DNA from 2 places in the Mesorhizobium sp. WSM4844 genome. Region 1 is predicted to be linked to the other one. Evidence: riboswitches for the same ligand, from Rfam matches in the RefSeq annotation. Region 1 holds a riboswitch; the other holds the start of a gene.
What was found. A riboswitch is a leader RNA that binds a small molecule or an ion and turns the genes downstream of it on or off. The one in region 1 is predicted to bind S-adenosylmethionine.
Positions count from the first base shown of each region.

Region 1 (7,321 bases):
GGCATCGACAGGCCGATTTTCTGGCCATTGGCGTCGAGCGCGGTTGCCTTTTCCACCGTTGCGCCGAGCTCTTCGCAGAGATTGACGAAGTCGCGGATGGTGCAGAAATGGATGTTGGGCGTGTCGTACCAGGAATAGGGCAGGTCCTTGGTCACCGGCATCCGCCCTTCGACGAACAGCGAAAGGCGTACCCGCCAGTGGCCGAAATTGGGGAAGGAGACGATGGCGTGCTTGCCGATCCTGAGCAACTCGTCGAGCACCAGCTTCGGGTTGCGGGTCGCCTGCAAGGTCTGCGACAGGACGACGAAATCAAAACCCTTGTCGGGATAGAATTTGAGGTCCTTGTCGGCGTCGCCCTGGATGACGGACAGGCCGCGTGCCACGCATTCGTTGACGCCGCGCTGCGACAGTTCCATCCCACGGCCGTCGACCTGCTTCGTTGCCTGCAGCAATTCGAGCAGCAGGCCATCACCGGAGCCGACGTCCAGCACCCGCGACTGCGGCGGGATGAGATCGGCGACGACTTCGAGGTCGACGCGCTGGGCGTGGTTGACACTCATGATCGTGGCCTTTGACTGGCGCATGACCTTGATCCGAAAAGCCTGCAAACTTCAGGCGTCATGCGCTGCTGCCTGGCGCAAGATGCCGGTCCGGAAAGCCTGCAATTTTTCAGGGTCATGCGCTGAGCCCCCTAGCGCGGGCCGCCGACGCGATGAAGCCGTTGATGGCGGCGAACAGCTCCGGCTCGTCGAGCAGGAAGGCGTCGTGGCCGCGATCGGTCTCGATCTCGACGAAGGACACCGAGGCGCCGGCCGCGTTCAGCGCGTGAACGACCGAGCGGCTCTCCTCGGTCGGGAACAGCCAGTCGCTGGTGAAGGAGACCAGGCAGAAACGGGTCCTGGTGCCGGCAAAGGCGTCGGCCAGCCGGCCGCCATGATCGGCGGCGAGGTCGAAATAGTCCATCGCCCGGGTCATGTAGAGATAGGAGTTGGCGTCGAAGCGGTCTACGAAGGTCATGCCCTGATGGCGCAGATAGCTCTCAATCTGGAAGTCGGCGTCGAAACCGAAGGTGAGCGCTTCACGGTCCTGCAGGTTGCGGCCAAACTTCCGGTGCAGGGCCGCCTCCGACAGATAGGTGATGTGAGCGGCCATGCGCGCCACAGCCAGTCCCTTTTCCGGGCGCTTGCCCTGCTCGAAATACTTGCCGCCATGCCAGTCGGGATCGGCCATCACCGCTTGCCGGCCGACCTCATGGAAGGCGATGTTCTGCGAGGAATGGCGCGCGCCGGTGGCGATCGGCAGCGCTGAGAAAACGCGCTCCGGATAGCTCGACGCCCATTGCAGCACCTGCATGCCGCCCATCGAGCCGCCGAGCACCGAAAACAGTTTTTCGATGCCGAAATGGTCGACCAGCATCAACTGCGCCCGCACCATGTCGCGGATGGTGATGATCGGCAGGTCGAGCCCGTAGGACTTGCCGGAGACTGGATTGGTCGAGGCGGGGCCGGTCGAGCCGAGGCAGCCGCCGATGACGTTCGAGCAGATGACGAAGAAGCGGCTGGTGTCGATGATCTTGCCGGGGCCGATCAGCACTTCCCACCAGCCCGGCTTGCCGGTCACTGGATTGGTGCTGGCGACATGCTGGTCGCCGGTCAGTGCATGGCAGACGAGGATGGCGTTGGAGCGGGCGTCGTTGAGCGTGCCGTAAGTCTTGTAGGCGATCTGGAACGGTGACAGCAGCGTGCCGGCATCGAGCTTGAGCGGCTTGTCGGCATCGAAACGCAACACCGGGCTCGACGGCTCGACGGCCTCGTTGTTGGTCCTTTTCGTGCGCAGCGCGACCATCGCATCCTCTTACATTAACCCATCGTGTTTTCCGAAAGTCGATTGCGATTTTCGGGTCGATGCGACTGTCCGGCCGGCTGCGGACAACAAAAAAACCGGCATTGCCTTCGCAAAGCCGGTTACAAGATGCAAACGGCCCTTTAGCGAGTTGTTTAACGTGGCTGCAAGCCGACCGGCCAAATCACCACGGGATTTCGCCTTTCTTTAGGACCGGCGCGCCTCGGCGTCAACGGCCAGTCACGCACCGATCATTGCCGCCTCTCGACATTCCAGGCCACGACTTGTATTTCCGCGGCGGCTTCCAGTGTGGCGGATCCGAAATTCGCATCGCGTTGGAGCAGCGGAAGCGTTCTCGACGGATTTTTGCAATATGAACCAGGCATCGGATCAGGCACGTCCAACGCCCCGCCCGGGGATCATGGAGATCGAGGCCTATGTGCCGGGCAAAAGCACGGCGCCGGCCGGCGTTGCCAAGGTCCATAAATTGTCGTCGAACGAGAATCCGCTCGGCCCCTCGCCGAAGGCGATAGAAGCCGCGCGCGACGTTGCGGCCAAGCTCGACATATATCCCGACGGCACCGCCAGGCGCCTGCGGGAGGCGATCGCCGAGGTGCATGGCCTCAATCCGGCGAACATCGTCTGTTCCAACGGTTCCGACGAGATTCTGGGCCTGCTTGCGCAGACCTATCTCGCACCCGGCGACGAGGCTGTGATCACCGAACACGGCTTCATGGTCTACAAGATCTATATCCAGTCGGCAGGTGCTGTCCCGGTCTCGGTCAAGGAAACCAATGAGCGCGCCGACGTCGACGCGATCCTCGCTGCGGTGACGGCGCGTACCAGGATCATTTTCCTCGCCAATCCCAACAACCCGACCGGCACCTATTTGCCGTTCCAGGAGGTGCGCCGCCTGCATGCCAGCCTGCCTCGAAACGTGCTTCTGGTGCTTGATGCAGCCTATGCCGAATATGTCCGCCGCAACGACTATGAAGCCGGCGTCGAACTGGTGGCTGGCGCGGAAAACGTGGTCATGACCCGCACCTTCTCCAAGCTCGGCCTCGGCGGCGCGCGGATCGGCTGGATGTATGCACCGTTGCATGTCATCGATGCGATCAACCGGGTGCGGGGTCCCTTCAACGTCAACGCGACGGCGATCGAGGCCGGCATTGCCGCGATCCGCGACCGTGCCCATGTCGAGCGAAGCGTGGCGCATAACGAGACCTGGCTGACCTGGGTGAGCGAGGAGTTGACCAGGCTCGGACTGCGGGTGACGCCGAGCGTCGGCAATTTCGTCCTCATCCACTTTCCCGAAGACAAAAAACATTCGGCGGCAGCCGCGGACGATTACCTCTGTGCGCGCGGCTACATATTGCGGCGCGTTTCCGGCTACGGCTTCCCGAATGCGCTGCGCATGAGCATCGGCACCGAAGAGGCCAATCGCGGCGTTGTCGCGTCGCTGGCGACATTTCTGAAAAGCTAGAACACCATGACATCACCGATGTTCGAAAAGATCGCGCTGGTCGGCATCGGCCTGATCGGCTCGTCGCTGGCCCGCGTAATCCATCGCGAAGGCCTTGCCGGTCATGTCGCCATCTCGACGCGCAGCGAAACGACGCTGGCGCGGGCGAAACAACTCGGCCTCGGCTCCTTCTACACGTCGGATGCGAAAGAGGCGGTCGGCGATGCCGACCTGGTCATCGTTTCGGTGCCGGTCGGTTCTTCGGGCGAGGTCGCCGAGGAAATCGCACCGGCGCTGAAGCAGGGCGCCATCCTCACCGATGTCGGCTCGACCAAGGCGTCGGTCATCGCGCAGATGCTGCCGCATGTGCCTGCCGGCGTGCATTTCATTCCCGGCCATCCACTGGCCGGCACTGAAAAATCGGGTCCGGACGCCGGCTTTGCCGAATTGTTCGAAAACCGCTGGTGCATCTTCACGCCGCTACCCGGCACCGATCCCGAGGCGCTGGAAAGGCTCTCGGAATTCTGGCGCCGCTGCGGCTCCAACATCGACACGATGGATCCCCAGCATCACGACATGACATTGGCTATCGTCTCGCACCTGCCGCACATCATCGCCTATAACATCGTCGGCACCGCCGACGATCTGGAGTCGGTGACCAAGTCCGAGGTCATAAAATATTCGGCCTCCGGCTTTCGCGACTTCACGCGCCTTGCCGCGTCCGACCCGACGATGTGGCGGGACGTCTGCCTGCACAACAAGGATGCCATCCTCGAAATGCTGGCGCGGTTCTCGGAGGATCTGGCCTCGCTGCAGCGGGCGATCCGCTGGGGCGACGGCGAAAAGCTGTTCGACCTGTTCACCCGCACCCGCGCCGTGCGCCGCTCGATCATCGAGGCCGGCCAGGACATCGACGTGCCGGACTTTGGCCGGCAGGCAGTCGAGCATCCGGCCAAGGGATAGAGCATCGGACCCGTACCGGTTTTAGGTGAAATCCGATGCTCAAGCAAAAGATAGAGCGGCGGTACCATCCGATTTGAAGGCCGCCGCGCGCTCAATCCGGCCAGTGAGCCGCCATCATCGCCAGTGTCTCGGCCCTGTCCGGCGCGCCCAGCCTGCCGCCGAAGCGCAGGCATTTGAGCGCGGCGGCGGCGCTGGCAAAGCGCAATGTCCGTTCGATCGGCATGGCCTCGGCCAGCCCGACGGCAAAGGCGCCATGAAACACGTCGCCGGCGGCAAGCGTATCCACTGCCTTGATCCTTGGCGCGGCGACGTGGCGCACCGACGCCACCGAACGGTCGAACCACCAGCTTCCCGCTGCGCCGCCGGTCACCGCTACGAATGCATCGGTGCGTCTGGCCAGCGCTTCACAGGCCTCCTGCGGGCCTCGCTCCTCGCCGCAGAGGATGAACGCCGCCGGCTCCGACGCGACGATGTGGGAGGCGAGCGGAAACAGCCGTTCCAGCACGGCCCGTGGCGCGGTGTCGGCATCGAGTATGGCTGGACGGCCGTTTGCGCGCGCCGCCGTCAGGGCCAGAGCTGCCGCGCCCGGCCAGCGCACGTCGACCAGGACGGCGTCGAATGCGGTGAGATCCTGAATGGGGAGCGCTTCGGGGTCGGCCTGCGCGAGCTTGTCATAGAATGGAACAATAATGCGCTCGCCATTGGTGTCGACCAGGATGGCCGACAGTGCCGACCGCGCGCCGGCGACGCGCCGGACAAAGCTGCAATCGACGCCTTCGGCCTCAATGCCTGCGACCAGCTGATCGCCGACGAGGTCGTCTCCCGCGCTCGCCCACAGCGATACCTCCGCGCCGAGGCGGCGTGCGGCGCAGGCCGCGCTCGAAGCCATGCCCGAGGCGATCTGGACGCCGTCGGACGCGATGAACTTGCCCTGACGCGCCGGAAGCGTGTCGACGCGAAGGATCGTATCGAGCGTCAGCGCGCCAACACTCAGGAGCTTCACCGCGCGGTTCATCTATCTTCCTGTTTGGCCATGGTCTTTCCGAACTGGAGGTTCGCAATCATCGCCTAATCGACCGGCTTGATGCTGCCCAGAGGGATAAAACCGAGCGAGGCCTTGCCCTTGACGATCTTGAGCGGCATCGACGGTTCGTTGCCAAGCAGCGCCAGCCCGGCAAAGCCGGTTTTGATCTGGCTCTTCTGCTCGGGAATGGCTTTGCCGAGGATTTCCGCCACCGCCTTCGGATCGCTGAGCCTGATCATCAAATCGGCGTCGATCAGTCCGTCGGCATCGACCGAAACCGGCCCGGAAACGGTGACGCGCGCGCTCCCCGACGACAGGTCGAGCTTGCCGATATCCACCGCCTGGCCGCGCAGGCTCTCTGTTTGTGTCTTGATCAGCGCCACGCCGTTCTTCAGCGTCACGTCGCCGCTGCCGTCGAGCGGCGGCAGCACGCGGCCGTCGATCGCGCCCGGATCGATTTCGAGATCGGTAAAACTCCCGGCATAGTCGATGTCCTGGCCGTTCGGACGCAATTCTCCGACCGCTGTCCCAGCGCTGAACAGCTCGACCGGGTCTGTGCCATCGGCGGGATCGGTCTGGGCTGACAGAGCCTCTGCCTCCAGTGAAACGCGCCGGGGCAGGGGCCAGGACAGTTTGACGTTCGCTCGCAGATTATCCCAGTCGATCCACAGCGGCGCCATCCCCGGCACGGAGGTCCTGAGCGGCCCCTGCAGGTCGGCGCCAGGGGACAGGATCTGGGTGATGTGCGTGACTGCTTTGAGGCTGCCGAGCGAGGCGGCGACGTTCCTGCTGTCGTCCTGATAAGCCAGGCTGTCGCAGGTAACGGCGAAGCTTAAGGGGTAGCCGCTGACCGTGAGATTGACGCAGTCCGCCTCGATGCCATTGCCGTTGAACTCGGCCACCGCTTTGCCGGCTTCGCTCTTGACCTTGTCTGCCAGGTAGAACCAGCCGGCGCTGTAGAGGCCAAACAGCACGACGATGAAAACGCCGAGCCAGAACAGCCGGCGGAGAAAATTCGGCGGGCGTTCGTCATTTGACGTCATGCTGCGGCTCTCGTTGGCGCGTGTTGCAGAGGTGTCGTTTCCGGCAAGATCGGGTAGACGGAGACGGATTGAAAAAAACACCGATTCCAGTGCGGTGCTGCAACCAGGCTTGGCGATATGGGCGATTTTTGGGTTTTTGGCTACGGCTCGCTGATCTGGCGGCCGGGATTTGCGCATGTCGAGACGCGGCGCGCCCGCCTCCATGGCTATCGCCGCTCGCTGTGCGTCTACTCCTTCGTGCATCGCGGCACGCGCGAACGGCCCGGCCTGGTGCTCGGCCTCGACCGTGGCGGCTCCTGCATCGGGCTGGCTTTCCGCGTCCCCGGCGATCTGCGCAACGAGGTCATCACCTATCTGCGCGAGCGCGAACTGGTCACCAATGTCTATCTCGAGCGCATGCTTAGCATTCGCCTTGACAAGGGGGGCACGCGTGAGGCCGACAAGGGTTGGGGCGAGAATGGCGGCGAGACGGACGGAGGCGAGACGGTCGAGGCTGTCGCCTATGTCGTCGACCGTACCCACGAGCAATATGCCGGTGCGCTCGATGCGGCCGATGCGGCGAGCGTCGTTCGCGGCGCCGTCGGCCAGTCGGGAAAGAATGAGGACTACGTGTCCAGCACGCTGGAGCACCTCGAGGCGCTGGGGATCCGCGACCATTGGCTGGAGGAGGTGGCGAAACGGATTGGGTCGTGATCTTCTTTCGTTGTTTGACCATGATCTCGAAAACCGGTTCCAACTTTTGCGTCGCTGAACCTTCGGTTCGGGATCATGGTCCGGGTTACATCCTGAAAATCTGCTTTCCGAGATCGGCGCGATCCAGGCTGGATGTCACGGCGAGCTCGAACTCCGCCAGCGGATGGATGCCGCCGACAGGGACATGGAAATCGGGTTGGCCGAAGGTGTCGACAATCTCACGCAACACTGGCCGGTCGGCTTCGACAGGCGGCGAAAAGAAGTAGCGGTAGATATTTGCCCTGATCTCGACGC
Region 1 is NZ_JBVVQB010000031.1:45,316-52,636, reverse strand. Features, by position in the region: gene metW (methionine biosynthesis protein MetW) at 1-560, opposite strand, end outside; gene metX (homoserine O-acetyltransferase MetX) at 676-1,845, opposite strand; SAM riboswitch at 1,966-2,043, opposite strand; gene hisC (histidinol-phosphate transaminase) at 2,216-3,325, shown strand; gene AC0L2A_RS22475 (prephenate/arogenate dehydrogenase family protein) at 3,332-4,267, shown strand; gene AC0L2A_RS22470 (sugar kinase) at 4,359-5,282, opposite strand; gene AC0L2A_RS22465 (DUF2125 domain-containing protein) at 5,336-6,334, opposite strand; gene AC0L2A_RS22460 (gamma-glutamylcyclotransferase) at 6,452-7,027, shown strand; gene AC0L2A_RS22455 (quinone oxidoreductase family protein) at 7,113-7,321, opposite strand, start outside.

Region 2 (7,321 bases), on a different contig from region 1:
GACCCGACGATCGGCGCCGAGCGGTTGCTTTACCGGCTGTTCCACGAGCACGGCGTGCGCGTCTTCGGCGGCGTGCCGGTAGCCGACCAGTGCTCATGCTCCAGGGAGAAGATCCGCGGCATTCTCGGAGGCTTCTCCGCCGACGAGATCAGGGACAGCACCGAGGATGGCGGCATTCACGTCGCCTGCGAATTCTGCTCGAAGCAATATGACTTCGACCCGGCGGAATTTGCTGCGGCTCAATAGCCGGCGTCAGTGCTGCCTCGGTGCCTTCGCAGAGCTTGGTTTCTCGCCCCTCGCCCTGGGGCGAGAAGCCCAAGTGAGCCTCAGTTCACCGTCCGCCGCGTGCCCGGCAGGTCGAGCGAAAAGGCGGGGATGGCGACGTCGAACGTCTCACCCCGCTTATTGCGCATCGTGTAGTGGCCGACCATGATGCCGGATGGCGTCGAGAGTGGGCAGCCAGACGTATACTGATAACTATCGCCGGGATTGAGTTCAGGCTGGTCGCCGACAACGCCGGCGCCGCGCACCTCTTCGACCCGGCCGGTGCCGTCGGTGATCTGCCAGTAGCGCGACAGAAGCTGCACGAATTCATCCGACTGGTTGTCGATGGTCACCTGGTAGCCCCAGACATAGCGGTTCTCCGACGGGTCGGAGCGATCTTCCAGATAGAACGGCCTGACCTGCACTTCGATGTCGCGCGTGACGGCGCTGTACATAAATCACTCCACACTATGCAGACGGAACATTCGACCCTCTCCGCAGTTCGGTCAACGGGGTGCGTCCCCTCGGTGTCTGCCATCGTTGCCCGAATTTGTTAAGCGCAGGTGCCGAACAACAATGTCATTTAAGTGACACGTGACAATGATGGTGTGCAGGGCCGGGGATGGTGTGCAGGGCCGGGCGACTCAGCATTCTGTCGAACTGTTGAAAACGGCTTTCATGCGGCCGGTTTTTTCTGGAGCGACCAGATATTGATGGAATTGACAGTCACAGCCGCCTTGCTTTCCATAGCTCTGCTTGTTGTCAATCTCGCCAGCATCCTGCTCGCTTCGTTGAAGCTGAAGCGGCCTGGCAGGATCACGCCGCCAGCCGTCGAGGCGCCGCCGGTGTCGATCGTCGTGCCGTCGCGCGGCGTCGAGCCGTTTACCGAGGAGACGCTCGAGCGCGCCTTCTCGATCGACTGGCCGCACTATGAGCTCATTTTCTGCGTCGCCCATGCCGACGACCCGGTGGTCGGGCCGATCACCGATGCGATCGACCGCTTTCCGGCCGTGCCGGCCCGGCTGCTGGTCGGCGACGACCGCATCAGCGGCAATCCGAAACTCAACAATTGCGTGAAGGCCTGGGAGGCCGCGCGCCACCACTGGGTCATCCTTGCCGATTCCAACGTCCTGATGCCGAGGGACTATGTCCAGCATCTGATGACGGCATGGCGGCAGGACACCGGCCTCGTCTGCTCGACGCCGATCGGCTCGCGGCCGGACGGGTTCTGGGCGGAGGTCGAATGCGCTTTCCTCAACACGCTGCAGGCGCGCTGGCAATATACCGGCGAGGCGCTCGGCCTCGGTTTCGCCCAGGGCAAGAGCATGCTGTGGAACAAGCCATTGCTCGACGCCAATGGCGGCATCCGTGCGCTTGCCGCCGAGATTGCCGAGGATGCCGCCGCGACCAAGCTGGTCAACGGGCTCGGACTGCGCGTCAATCTCGTTGCCGCGCCCTTCGAACAGCCGCTCGGCTTGCGCACATTTGGCGAAATCTGGTCGCGCCAGGCCCGCTGGGCACGCCTGCGTCGCGTCACTTTCCCACTGTTTTTCGCGCCCGAGATCCTGATCGGAGCGGCACCGCCGCTGGTGCTTGCGCTGGTTGCGGCAGCAGGCGCCGGTTTCAGCCTGCCGGCTACCGCCATCGCCGTGCTGATAGTCGCCTATCTGCCGGAATGCGCTCTCGCCTCGGCCAAGGGCTGGCACCTGTCGCTGCGCATGATCCCGGCGATGGTTGCGCGCGACGTGATGCTTCCCGCCATCTGGGTGCGCGGCTGGCTCAGCGGTGCCGTCGACTGGCGCGGCAACACGATGACCATCCAAACCAGCGCCGTTGCGGAATTGGAAGAGACGCCGTCGCGCGCCTGACCCCGCCTGCTTTGCAGATCAGAGCGCAGCAGTTCGGCGCGTATCCCTAGCTCGCGGCTTTCAAGGCCTGCTCGATGTCTTCGAGCAGGTCGTCAATGTCCTCCAGTCCGACGGACAGCCTGAGCGTGCCTGGCCCGATGCCAAGTTCGGCCCGCGCCTCGTCGCTCAGATTCTTGTGTGTCGTCGTCGCCGGATGGGTGATCAGGCTCTTGGCGTCACCGAGATTGTTGGAGATCAGCACGACATCGAGCGCGTTCTGGAAGGCGAAGGCCGCCTGCTTGCCTCCCTTGACGTCGAGGCAGATCAGCGTCGAGCCGCCCGACATCTGCTTCTTGACGATCGCCGCCTGCGGGTGATCGGCGCGGCCGGGATAGATGACGCGGACAATTTCCGATCGCTCGGCGAGGAAGTCCGCGATCCGGCCGGCACTTTCCGTCTGCTGGCGCACGCGCAGCGGCAGCGTCTCCAGGCCCTTCAGCAGCGTCCAGGCATTGAAGGGCGAGAGGCTGGGACCGGTGTGGCGGAAGTAGTCGTGCAAATTCTCGTCGATCCACTTCTTGTCCGACAGGATGATGCCGCCGAGGCAGCGCCCCTGGCCGTCGATGTGCTTGGTCGCCGAATAGACGACGATATGGGCGCCGAGTTGCAACGGCTTCTGCTGCAAGGGCGTGGCAAAGACGTTGTCGACGATCAGCCGCGCGCCGATCGAATCGGCAAGCGAGGCTACGGCTGCGATGTCGACGACCTCCAGCGTTGGATTGGTCGGGCTTTCAAGGAAGAACAACTTGGTGTTGGGCCTGACCGCCTTTTCCCAATTGGCGATGTCGGTGCCGTCGACCAGCGTCGCCTCGATGCCGTATTTCGGCGCCAGCGTCTCGACCACCCAGCGACAGGAGCCGAACAGCGCGCGCGCCGCCACGATGTGGTCGCCGGCCCGGGCACTGCACAGCAACGCCGCCGTCACCGCCGCCATGCCGGATGCGGTGGCGCGGGCATCTTCGGCACCTTCCAGCGCACACATGCGCTTCTCGAACATGTCGACCGTCGGATTGGCATAGCGCGAATAGATGAAGCCCGGTTCCTCGCCCTTGAAGCGGGCTTCCGCCGCCTGCGCCGTGTCGTAGACATAGCCTTGCGTGAGATACATCGCCTCGGAGGTTTCGCCGAAGCCGGAACGCAGCGTTCCTGCATGCACGAGGGCGGTCTGAGGCTTCCAGTTGCGCGTTTTGCTCGTCATCACCTTGTTCCAAACACAAAAAATGGTCCAAACACAAAAAAACCGGCCGCGAAAGTCGCAACCGGTCGTACGGCCTTTCGGCCCGACGGTCCTTTAGCGACTTGTTTAACGTGGCTGCAAGCCGACCGGCCAAATCACCACGGGATAACGATCCTTTAGACCTGCACCGCGCTTGCGTCAATTGCCGGCATGATTAAGAGGTTTGTACCAGCGGGTTCCACGGCAAGAACCTGCGACAAGACGAGACCACGCCCGGCCTTCGAGCGGAGCCAGACTTTGCGGCAAACAGGCATTCTTCCGGATCAGGATATTTCCGCCCTGTACCAGTCGGGCGCGCTGAAGTCGCCGCGCGCGCTCGACGCCGACCAGGTCCAGCCGGCCAGCCTCGACCTCAGGCTTGGCGACAAGGCCTGGCGGGTGCGCGCCTCCTTCCTGCCCGGCCCCAACCACAGGGTTGCTGAAAAACTCGACCGCCTGAAGCTGCACGAAATCAATCTCACCGATGGTGCGGTGCTGGAGACGGGCTGCGTCTATATCGTGCCGCTGCTCGAGAGCCTGGCGCTTCCGGCAAACATTTCCGCCTCGGCCAACCCAAAAAGCTCGACCGGGCGGCTCGACATCTTCACCCGGGTGATGACCGATCGCGGCCACGAGTTCGACAAAATCGCTGCCGGCTACAACGGCCCGCTCTATCTCGAAGTCAGCCCGCGCACCTTTCCGATCGTCGTCCGCGCCGGCTCGCGGCTGTCGCAGATCCGGTTCCGCACCGGCAATGCGCTTTTGTCGGAAAGCGAGCTGCACGAATTGCACCGTGCCGAGACGCTCGTCGCCACCGAGCCGCCGAACATTTCCGGCGGCGGCATCGCACTGTCGATCGACCTCGATGGCGACAAGGACGGGCTGGTCGGCTACCGCGGCAAGCACCACACCGGCCTGGTCGATGTCGACAAGCGCGCCGCGCAGGATGTCGTCGATTTCTGGGACCCGCTCTACAAGAGCGGCGCCGGCGAACTGGTGCTCGATCCGGACGAATTTTATATCCTCGTCAGCCAGGAAGCGGTGCATGTGCCGCCGCTCTATGCCGCCGAGATGACGCCCTTCGATCCGCTGGTCGGCGAATTCCGCGTCCACTATGCCGGTTTCTTCGATCCGGGTTTCGGCCATTCGGCCTCGGGCGGCACCGGCAGCCGGGCCGTGCTCGAAGTGCGCAGCCACGAAGTGCCGTTCATCCTCGATCACGGCCAGATCGTCGGACGGCTGGTCTACGAGCACATGCTGAAGCGGCCGCAGGCGCTCTACGGCACAGATCTCGGCTCGAACTATCAGGCGCAGGGCCTGAAACTGTCCAAGCATTTTCGCGCCGCGCGCTGATCGCCCACTATGATCAGACCATGCTTGCCTGACCTTACGGGTCGTGCTTGGCTGTCTTAGCCGTCAATACGGTTGGAACAAGGGGAACAAAAAATGCAGATTTCAAGATGGATCGCATCGGCAGCAACAGCCGTCATGCTGGCGATGTCAGTCGGGTCGCTGTCGGCGCAAGCACAGGAAAAGTTGAAGATCGCCACTGAAGGCGCCTATCCGCCGTTCAACACCATCACCGCGGATGGCAAGCTCGTCGGCTTCGACATCGACATCACCAATGCGCTTTGCGCTCAGATGAAGGTCGAATGCGAACTTGTCACGCAGGACTGGGACGGCATGATCCCGGCGCTCCAGGCCAAAAAATTCGACGCCATCATCGCGTCCATGAGCATTACCGAGGAGCGCAAGAAGCAGGTCTCCTTCACCAACAAATACTATACGACGCCGCTTTCGCTGGTGGCCTTGAAGGACAGCGATATTGCCTCGACCGAACCGGCGGCACTCGCCGGCAAGACAGTCGGCGCCCAGGCTTCGACCACCCAGGCCGACTATGCCCAGGATGTCTATGGCAAGGCCGGCGCCGAGGCGAAGCTCTATCCAACCCAGGAGGAGGCGGTCGCCGACCTGATGAACGGCCGTCTCGATGCCGTCCTTTCAGACAAATTCGTGCTGATGGACTGGATGAAAAAGTCGAGCGACGACTGCTGCAAGATGGTCGGCGACGTCAAGGGCACGGAGACCGAAGCCGGTATCGCCGTGCGCCAGGAAGACACTGCGCTGCGCGAAAAGCTCAACGCCGCGATCGACGCGATCGTCGCAGACGGCACCTACAAGAAGATCCAGGCCAAATATTTCGACTTCGATATTTATTGAGGCGTTGAAGCTGCGCGTTCTTCCTTCTCCCACAACAAGGGGAGAAGGAGAAGGTTGGCGCCTAAAGCGCCTTCACCGCCACCTTCACCGGCTGCTCGATTTCCAGCGGGTTGCGCAGCGGCAGGCCGAAATCCTTGGCCTCGATTTCGAAGACATCGCCGGCCTCGGTCCTGACGCCGTCGGCGAAGGACAGTGTCGCGGTGCCGAACATGTGCACATGCACGTCGCCCGGCTGGCGGAAGGCCGAATATTTGAAGTGGTGATGTTCGAGATTGGCGATGGTGTGCGACATGTTGGCCTCGCCCGACAGGAACGGTTTTTCCCACAGCAACTGGCCGTCGCGGAGGATGCGCGAGGAACCCCTGACGTCGGACGGCAGCTCGCCGATCAGGATCTCCGGCCCGAACGAAGCGTTGCGCAGCTTGGAATGCGCGAGGAAAAGATAGTTCACGCGCTCGGTGACGTGATCGGAAAACTCGTTTGACAGCGTGAAGCCGACGCGGAACGGGACGCCGTCGTCGCCGATGACATAGATGCCGGCGACTTCCGGCTCCTCGCCGGCATCCTCGGCGAAGGCGGGCGACAGAAGTGCCGCACCGGGCGCCACTGCCATGGTGCCGTTGCCCTTGTAGAACCATTCCGGCTGCACGCCGGTCTGGCCCTTGGCCGGCTTGCCGCCCTCCAGCCCCATGCGGAACATCTTCATCGAATCGGTGAGTTGCTCCTCGCCGTCGCTGCTGAGCTTCTTGTGCATGGAATCGCGGGTCGCGGCGGAGCCGAGATGTGTCAGCCCGGTACCGGTGAGGTGGAGATGCGCCGGGTCGGGATGGTTGATCGGCGACAACAGCCGCCCCTTCTTGTAGGCGGCATCGAGGTCGACCGCTTCACCAAAACCCTTGCGCTCGATGAGGGCGACAAGCCCGGTGCCGGTGCGCGCGGCCTCCATCGCCAGCGAATAGACGCTGCGGGCGCCGTTGATGATTCTGGTCTTGCCGCCGTTGCGGGCGACGACGCGGATGGTCTCCGCCTCGTCGAGGATCTGGGAAATCAGCATGACGTACCCTCTCTCAATTGCCTTGGCCGGCCTGCCGGTCTGGCAAGCTTTTCCTGGCGCAGCTCGGACGGTGTCCGCGCCACGGGTGAAATTCTTCGTCCGGATTGCGCTCGCGGGCCCGGTCCCCTGGGGGGACTTCCTTGCGTCGCCCGGCAGCGCCGCGATGTGACCCGTGCCTCCTAAAAGCGCGCCGCGTTTGAAAACGGGCCCGCTTTAATCCTTGCTTTCATGCGTGCCGTTGTCCCAACACGCTGCACATTTTTGGCGACATGCATGAGTTCCCTCGCCCTCAAGCCTTGTTCTTGTTGTAGACGTCGAAGACCACGGCGCCGAGCAGCACAAGGCCTTTGACCACCTGTTGCCAATCGACATTGACGCCCATGATCGACATGCCGTTGTTCATGACGCCCATGATGAAACCGCCGACCACCGCGCCAACAACCTGACCGACGCCGCCCATCGCCGAAGCGCCGCCGATGAACACAGCGGCGATGACGTCGAGCTCGCTGCCGAGGCCGGCCGCCGGCACCGCCTGGCCAAGGCGCGCCGCAATAATCAGCCCGCCGAGCGCCGAGAGCACGCCCATATTGATGAACACCATCAGGGTCAGCCGCTCGGTCTTGATACCCGATAGCTGCGCCGCCTTGGCATTGCCGCCCA
Region 2 is NZ_JBVVQB010000028.1:42,104-49,424, forward strand. Features, by position in the region: gene AC0L2A_RS21270 (Hsp33 family molecular chaperone) at 1-246, shown strand, start outside; gene apaG (Co2+/Mg2+ efflux protein ApaG) at 327-719, opposite strand; gene AC0L2A_RS21280 (glycosyltransferase) at 978-2,132, shown strand; gene AC0L2A_RS21285 (O-succinylhomoserine sulfhydrylase) at 2,179-3,369, opposite strand; SAM riboswitch at 3,443-3,520, opposite strand; gene AC0L2A_RS21290 (2'-deoxycytidine 5'-triphosphate deaminase) at 3,646-4,740, shown strand; gene AC0L2A_RS21295 (ABC transporter substrate-binding protein) at 4,834-5,607, shown strand; gene araD1 (AraD1 family protein) at 5,669-6,661, opposite strand; gene mmsB (multiple monosaccharide ABC transporter permease) at 6,951-7,321, opposite strand, start outside.
Region 2: linked by a shared signal. The riboswitch ahead of AC0L2A_RS21285 (O-succinylhomoserine sulfhydrylase) and the one ahead of metX (homoserine O-acetyltransferase MetX) in region 1 are both predicted to bind S-adenosylmethionine.